DNA from 2 places in the Acinetobacter sp. 70_2 genome. Region 1 is predicted to be linked to the other one. Evidence: riboswitches for the same ligand, from Rfam matches in the RefSeq annotation. Region 1 holds a riboswitch; the other holds the start of a gene.
What was found. Region 1 has a riboswitch for manganese ahead of AC1PJ9_RS05350 (TMEM165/GDT1 family protein). Riboswitches for the same ligand answer to the same signal wherever they lie in the genome.
Positions count from the first base shown of each region.

Region 2: another riboswitch for manganese. It lies ahead of AC1PJ9_RS17410 (sodium:calcium antiporter); the one in region 1 lies ahead of AC1PJ9_RS05350 (TMEM165/GDT1 family protein).

Region 1 covers NZ_JBWZIP010000012.1:314,088-318,305, reverse strand. The annotation lists gene AC1PJ9_RS05360 (2-oxo acid dehydrogenase subunit E2) at 1-991, shown strand, start outside; gene AC1PJ9_RS05355 (hypothetical protein) at 1,141-1,413, shown strand; yybP-ykoY riboswitch at 1,450-1,646, shown strand; gene AC1PJ9_RS05350 (TMEM165/GDT1 family protein) at 1,662-2,237, shown strand; gene AC1PJ9_RS05345 (oxygen-binding di-iron domain-containing protein) at 2,506-3,303, shown strand; gene AC1PJ9_RS05340 (YkgJ family cysteine cluster protein) at 3,396-3,761, shown strand; gene guaB (IMP dehydrogenase) at 3,897-4,218, shown strand, end outside.
Region 2 covers NZ_JBWZIP010000015.1:1,766,069-1,770,286, forward strand. The annotation lists gene AC1PJ9_RS17405 (putative bifunctional diguanylate cyclase/phosphodiesterase) at 1-501, opposite strand, end outside; gene AC1PJ9_RS17410 (sodium:calcium antiporter) at 864-1,862, opposite strand; yybP-ykoY riboswitch at 1,892-2,072, opposite strand; gene dmeF (CDF family Co(II)/Ni(II) efflux transporter DmeF) at 2,111-3,049, opposite strand; gene AC1PJ9_RS17420 (MFS transporter) at 3,271-4,218, opposite strand, start outside.

The sequences.
Region 1 (4,218 bases):
TCCTGCTGCGACTCAGTCTGCGCCTGTAGCATCAACATCTGGTGCTGATAAGTTAACGAAAGAGCAAGAAGCTGAAAATGCTAAAGTATATGCAGGCCCTGCTGTTCGTAAGCTGGCTCGTGAACTTGGTGTGATCTTGTCACAAGTTAAAACTTCTGGTGAGCATGGCCGTGTTGTTAAAGAAGATATCTTTGCTTATGTGAAGAGTCGTTTAACTGCACCGCAAGCGGCGGCGCCAGTTGCTGCAGCTGCACCAGCGGTTTCGGGTTTGCCAAAGCTTCCTGACTTTACTGCATTTGGTGGCGTGGAAGAAAAAGTACTGACGCGTTTGCAGCAAGTATCAATTCCGCAATTGTCGTTGAACAACTTTATTCCGCAAGTCACCCAGTTTGATTTGGCTGATATTACTGAGTTGGAAGATTGGCGTAATGAACTGAAAGGCAACTTCAAAAAAGAAGGTATCAGCCTGACGATTATGGCATTCATTATCAAAGCGGTTGCGCATTTGTTGAAAGAAGAGCGTGAGTTCGCAGGTCATCTATCTGATGACGGTAAATCAGTGCTCTTGCGCAATGAAATCCATATGGGAATTGCAGTAGCAACACCTGATGGTTTAACTGTGCCAGTACTTCGTAACCCAGACCAAAAATCAATTAAGCAAATTGCAGTTGAATTGGGTGTGTTAGGTCAAAAAGCGCGTGATAAGAAATTATCACCGAAAGACTTGCAAGGTGCGAATTTCACCATTTCAAGCTTAGGTGCAATAGGTGGCACAGCATTTACACCTCTTGTGAACTGGCCACAAGTTGCAATTTTAGGTATTTCACCTGCAACAATGCAGCCAGTATGGAATGGTAAAGACTTTGATCCGCGCTTAATGTTGCCGTTGTCATTGTCTTATGACCACCGTGTAATTAATGGTGCAGATGCAGCTCGCTTTACAAATAAACTTACGAAGCTTCTTAAAGATATTCGTACTTTATTAATCTAATGCTTTGAAATAATTGACTAAAACCTCGCTTCGGCGGGGTTTTGTTTTTGATATCTCTTTAATTAAATTTTGGGTTAATCTACAGGCTAAGCAAGGCTTATTGAGCGTGAGGAGAAATTTCTCGTTATCAGGTAAAGGAGAAATAGTAAATGTTGGGTTTCCTGAAAATTATGTTGCCCTTACTGTTGATTGTATTTTTATTGATGGGAGTATGGGTCAGTATTTTACACTTCCCGTGGGAATGGATGACTTATGTGGTGATGGGTTTTGAGGTGTTTGTCGCTACTTTGATTTTGCCCTTTGAATATCAGGCTGGAACGAGCAGTAGCCATATTGGTTTCATTCATATAAGTGCTTATTTTGCAGTGTTATTAGGTCTTGCGCGTTTATTGGTGTGGGCGTGGGTAAAATTTATTGCTTAAACGTTTGAAAAATAGAGTGACTTGAATATAATAAACGCATACTTCATTGGGGAGTAGCCGCTATTCACAGCAAATGTGAATAGGTGATGGTCAACATAATTGTTCAACAGAACATGGTCATCATAGCTTAAACGTCTCATCGTTCCTGAGTTGGCAAGACCTTTGATTTACCACTCTGCAATCATTTTATGATATTTGGCTAGCAGGAGGGGTAGGTCATAGGCATTTATGCTAGCCAGAGAACCGACATGCAAGAATTTCTGATTTCTACCTCGATTGTTGCCCTCGCTGAAATGGGTGATAAAACTCAATTGTTGGCACTTTTATTGTCTGCGCGTTTCCGTAAGCCAATTCCTATTTTAATTGCGATTCTTTTAGCAACACTCATTAACCATGGTATTTCTGCTGTGCTTGGGCAATGGATTACGACTGTGCTCAGTCCTGAAATTTTAGTTTGGGTACTCGCGGTTGGTTTCATTGGTATGGCGTTCTGGATGCTTATTCCAGATAAGCTTGATGATGAGACTGATAGTATTAATAAATGGCAAAAATTTGGTGTTTTTGGTGCAACCTTTATTTTATTTTTCTTAGCAGAAATTGGTGATAAAACCCAAATTGCAACTGTCGCTTTAGCTGCACGCTATGACAGCATTTTCTGGGTGATGCTGGGTACAACACTAGGGATGATGATCGCGAATGCACCAGCTGTATTTATTGGTAATAAATTGGCTGAACGTTTATCTATCTCGCTCATTCATAAAATTGGTGCAGCTATTTTCTTTATCGTAGGTGTTTCTACGTTAGTACAACATTATTTCTTCTAAAATACTTTTCGCTTTATATAAAAACGCATTCATTAAGAGTGCGTTTTATTGAGTGTTTAAGTAGTTAAACTTCACGATACTGTTTATTTAAGGAGATGCTAGAGGGTTGCTCAATTTATTGATGATTCATTTATAGAATAAGAAAAGTAAAATCAATTTTAAAATATTATGAGAAATATCAATCAATTCATTGCAAGTGCTTTAGAATCCCTTTATTTTAGTAGGGATATAAAAATATCTAATATTTAAAGTTTTTTTGGGGAATTGTATGGGGTTTGAAAAAACAACATCGCAGATACTATTTGATAATGGCGTACATAAATGTATTAGTTTTACCAGTTTGGTGAAAGGGGAAGGCATACAAGCCAATCAATTTTTAATTATTGATCATGAAAGGGCAGCTGTTATTGATCCAGGTGGTGACTTGACCTATGTTCCATTGACGATGGAACTTAATAAATATACTCGTCTTAAAAATCTGGACTATGTAATCGCTTCACATCAAGACCCAGATATTATTACTTCAATGCCTCGTTGGTTGGTTTATACCGATGCTAAAGTGGTTGCCTCTAAATTATGGGCGCGATTTTTACCTCACTTAAATTCATCATTTATGAGTGAGCGTATGAAAGGAAATTGGGAAGACCGTCTCATTGAGTTGCCAGATCGTGGTCAAGTGATTCAATTGGGTGAATCAAAGCTTGTCATGGTTCCGGCACATTTTCTACATTCGGTGGGTAATTTTCAGTTTTATGATCCAGTTGCCAAAATTTTATTTTCTGGTGATATGGGGGCTTCTATTGTTGAAGATGCAAGTCAGCCTCTCAAAGATTTCGATGCCCATGTGCTGAAAATGAAAGCTTTTCACCAACGTTATATGTGTTCCAATAAAGTCATCCGTTTATGGGTCAACATGGTTCGTCAAATGGATATTGAGATGATTGTGCCTCAGCATGGGACTCCATTTATTGGCAAAGAAATGATTAACCAGTTTTTAGACTGGATTGAAACATTGCCATGCGGTGTAGATTTAATGACTGAACAAATTTTCAGCTGTCCAACATAAAAAATTTAAGTTCAATATCTTGAGTCCAATTTGAAATTTTTTTAGGATTTTGCGTCACAGAAAAATTTTTGATGACGAGAATTTGAATAAAAATGTTATCTCAAGTTGCGACTCCAGATGAGTGCCTTCGCTGTGGGGCATGTTGTGCACATTTTCGGGTTTCATTTTACTGGGCTGAGGCCGAGTTCATAGATGAACATCTTGTTGAACCTTTGACACCCGTTTATTCGTGTATGCGTGGAACTAATCAGGCTCAGCCACGATGTCAGGCTTTGACGGGTGAAATTGGTAAAGAGGTGGGCTGTTCTATCTATGCGGTGCGTAGTTCTACCTGTAAAGAGGTACAGATTGCTGATGAACAGTGTAACAAAGCGCGCTTGGCGCACCAGTTGATTCCTCTGATTGAAGTAAGCCCAGCAGATTCAGAAAATGATCATGACTATGATCAGGTGAGTTAAATATGAGCTAACACGATAATAAGTGAGAAATATTTAGAGTAGGTGAATATCTATTGCTGAAAAAGGCAAAGATAATATGAAAATTGCATTGAAATTTGTTTATAATAGCTCACGGAATTTACCAGTGAGATTGTTATGCTGACCATCGTTCAAGAAGCGCTAACCTTCGATGATGTCTTATTACTTCCTGCCTACTCTACTGTTCTCCCAAAAGATGTCTCTCTAAAGACACGTTTAACTCGCGGCATTCATTTAAATATCCCATTAGTTTCAGCTGCAATGGATACAGTGACTGAGTCACGTATGGCGATTGCAATGGCGCAAAATGGTGGTATCGGGATTTTGCACAAAAACATGGATATTGCTGCTCAAGCTGCAGAAGTACGCCGTGTGAAAAAATTCGAAGCGGGTATGGTGAAAGATCCAATCACTGTAACCCCAGAAACTACAGTACGTG
Region 2 (4,218 bases), on a different contig from region 1:
AGGTACTGCGCTATTAAGCGTAAAAGACGTACCACTAAAAAATATAAAACACCCAATCGATAATAAAATTAAAATGATTTGTAAAAAGCTTGGATCACGGCGGTAATTTAAATACCCCAGTATTGCGCCGGCAGGCAAAAATAAATGCGCCACTTGAGGCCGATGAGGTGTAGCAATATCGAAAAACAGGCAAAAAACGACTGGGAAAATCAGTAGAACCGCTTGTGATAAAAGTATGCCCGCCGAAATACGGTTTTTATAAATGAGAAAAAGGCTAAACATGGAAACTAGTGTGAAACCAATATCCATACAAACAATCAGCCACATGTGTGCAAATGCGAAATAAATAGTCCAAAACAAACAAAAAATAATACAAATAAAGATATTTGCTTTGGCTGCAATTGTAAGCTGCTGGTCTTTTACGTTACGGTAATTTTTCTTGCGTTTTTTAAAGTAAGACGAAGCTATCATAAATAAATCAACCGTAAAATATTTCTTCAAAGACCCCCAGCTTGGTCATTGATACTCCATCTCAATATTTACCAATAAAACGTAATATTTTATTCCTTTCTTATTTGTACTATTCATTTTGAGATTTGGTGTTCTTCAACAGCGTCGCTACAGTTCAGCGGTTTAACTGAACGATACTGCGTTTCGAACACTTTTTAATTTTAAAGTATCAAGACTTAACGATACATGCGTCTACGGCTCAGGTACAGCCCCTAACTAGTGAAAAATTAGGCGAATTCTAAAGAATTTTCTGTATCGTAATCTTATACACCCGTGAGTGTATAAGATTAGCCGTTCAATAGTCATGAAAATAGCTGAAACGCGCTGGTCACCTTGCAACGCATGAATGCGTATTAGAGATAAATCACAACCAAAACTGCGAAAACGCCATATAAAGCACTTACTGCAACTAATGATCGATCATCGACCGCACCACGGCGGAATAAATTCCATAAAAACACAATCGCCAGTGCAGTAATAATGCCAGATGCTAGTAGCAACGTATCAAAGCGCCACGGTGTGAAAAATATACCCAAAGCACTTGGTATGGTGGCCTGAATCATCATGGCACCAGAAATGTTCGCTAAAGCCAAACGCTCTTTACCTTGGCGTACCCAAATCAGCGCATTCATAATTTCAGGTAATTCGGTCGCAACTGGACTCAGTAATAAAGCAACCAAATGTGGTGGCCAACTTAGCGCTGTACCAATTGCTTCAAGCTGAGCCACAAAAGTATGCGACGCAATACTAATGACGACTAAAGCGACCAATACCTGTAGGCCAGCCCACCCCAGTGACGGTTCGGCTGCGTTTGGACGAAACTTGAGAGGTTCAAGTTCCTCTTCATCGGCAGATGTATCTGCTTCCTTAATCTCACGCCAAACATAAGCTGCATAGGCCGCTAAAAATAGAATACCTAACCAAGGCTTAATGGCAAACGCGACTAAACCAAGTGCTACTTTTAAAACAAAGATGGCAAGGAAAGAGACTTGATCTCGGCTTAAGCGACCGTAATCAACTTGTACTTTATGCGAAGTTCGAGCTAACTTTTTACGATGAAGAATTAATACCAGACCTACAACGGCGTAACCCAAGGTTGCTAAAACCAATGGACCACCCATTGCAGCTCCAACACCAAGGTCTTTTTGTTCTGGGGTATTACCAAACACAACGGCCATAAAGGTCACCGCACTTTCAGGTAACGCTGTACCAAAAGCTGCGAGTACTGAACCTACTGCGGTTGCACCAAGATTAAGACGTTTACCAAACCATTCAATTCCATTGACGAAATATTCACAGGCTAGGTAAATTGCCGCGGCGGACAAAAAGAATAAGATGAACGTGAGGAGCATAGGAATAGTTCCAGCCGGGCGAAATAAGAAACCATTGGCGCGACAACGCTCCTCGCCCGACTAGCAAAGTACGTTGCGGCCAAAGGTCTCGCCTAGCTCTTACTGTATATACAGTGGCTGAACACGCCATGAGATACTGATCTCAAGTTTGTTGACGTGGTCTTCCTAGCGGGTACTAGGAATGGCTACTCCCCAATGACAATGCTGAGGATTTTACCAGTGATTTCATCCTAACTCTACAGAGATGGTCAGACAAAATGTATTTCTACACTGGCATGTACAATTTCTTCATGGATAGACAAGGCTTTTTTAACTGAATCAGGTGTTAAATCTGTTCGGTCCGTTTCTAAAGCCAAAATACATGAAAATTTTCCTTTACCGACTTTCCATACATGTAAATCTGTAATTTTTACTTGGGATAATTGCTCAATCACTTCTTGTATTTCAGCTACAACTGGATGTGACATTTCAGCATCTAATAAAGTTTTTCCTGTGTCACGCAAAAGTCCCCACGACCACTGTGCAACAAGTATCGCCCCTACAATACCTAATAAAGCATCTAAAAAATTCCACCCAAAATATTTACCCGCTATAAGTGCGGCTATGGCTAATACAGACGTTACGGCATCGGCAACCACATGTAGAAACGCAGCTTTATGATTTAAATCGTGATGGTGATCATGATGATGGTGGTGACTATGCTCATGGTCATGATGGTGGTGGTGATGTTCATGATTATCATGTAATAACCACGCACAGATTAAGTTGACTGCCAAACCTACAACAGCAATAGAAATCGCTTCATTATAATGAATATCAACAGGATGGAGTAACCGTTCGATAGATTGAAACCCCATTAAAAGTGCAACGACCATTAATAATATTGCACTGCTATACCCACCCAAAATTTCGATTTTCCAAGTTCCGAAACTAAAGCGTTTGTCGTAGGCATAACGACGAGCCATTTTGTAAGCCACATAAGCCAGCCCTAGAGCAACCATATGTGAACTCATGTGCCAGCCATCAGCTAAAAGAGCCATGGAGTTAAAGACCCAGCCACCCACAATTTCAAAGACCATCATCACGGCAGTTAAAATCGTTGCAATCAAAATTTTCTTTTGAGCCAGCGGGTTTCCTTCATCGAACTGATGAGAGTGGTAGCGTTCTAAATTACTGTTAATTTCCATATTTATGGTCTTTTGATGATACTCCCCCATAGTATATATTTTTTGGGAAGGAAATATATTGTCTCTCTATTGAGGCAAGGAAAATTTTAATAAGTATTTGACCTTCAAGGCTCATGTACCAGAACGCCTAAATGTAATTTCAAGAAAATGGGTAATGAGCCAGAGGCCAATTTTTTTTAATCGTCACTATTTTAATGTACGGAAAAATAGTGGCTTTAGAATTAGCTCATGGGCACACGTTTAGCCAGCTTCTTTTGCAGAATAATAACGAGAATTGGGAAGCCTGCTGCTGAAATTGCGGATATCGCCAGTAACTTATTTACACTTTGTGGTGCCATGTCATGGTCTGGTAATAGAAAAACGGATAGGAAAAATGCGACGGTTGTCATCAGATACATGATTGATGTTTGTAATGAAGAGAATCCAGCTCGTTGCCGATCATTAGGAAACTGAATCGTAACCACTGAAGATGACACCAAACGACTGTAAGATGCACCGAGAAATAAACTAATAAATAACGCTGCATGCTCATAGCCTAGCACTGGTATAAGCAAACTTAGTATAAAGACAATAGTTGAACCTGTAGCCAGTACCAAAGCAGAAAAACGGGAGGTTAACGCCCCTGTTATTTTTGTAGATAAATAACCTATCATGCCCCCGCAAAAAAATAGCCAAGGCAGTAGGTCTTGCGAAGCGCCCAACTGTTGAATCATTAAGGGTGCCAAAATAGGAATAACCAGCATAGGGCTAAACTGTACGAGCGCATTAGCAGAGGCAAACAGTAGAGTATCTGCATCTAAAGGCGACGCACTAACCGTATCTAAAGAGACTTGGTCTTTGGGTATAAACGATACAATAAGTGGCAATGCCAACACACACAATGCACTTATGAGCCACAAAGCCACATGCCAACCATAGTGAGTGCATAGAAATAATATGGTGGGCATTCCAACAATACTTACTATTGAAAATGACGCGATCACCGTCGCTAACATTTTCCCCCGTAAATTAGGCGGTGCGTTGTTTATTAATATACTGATACCCACTCCCATGGTGGTACCGCCGACCAACCCTGCACAAAATCGAAGTGCAAGTAGAAGACTAAAACTAGATGTGCAGGTAGTTAAAAGTGTTAGTAGACCCAACAGCGCCATATTGATAATTAAAAA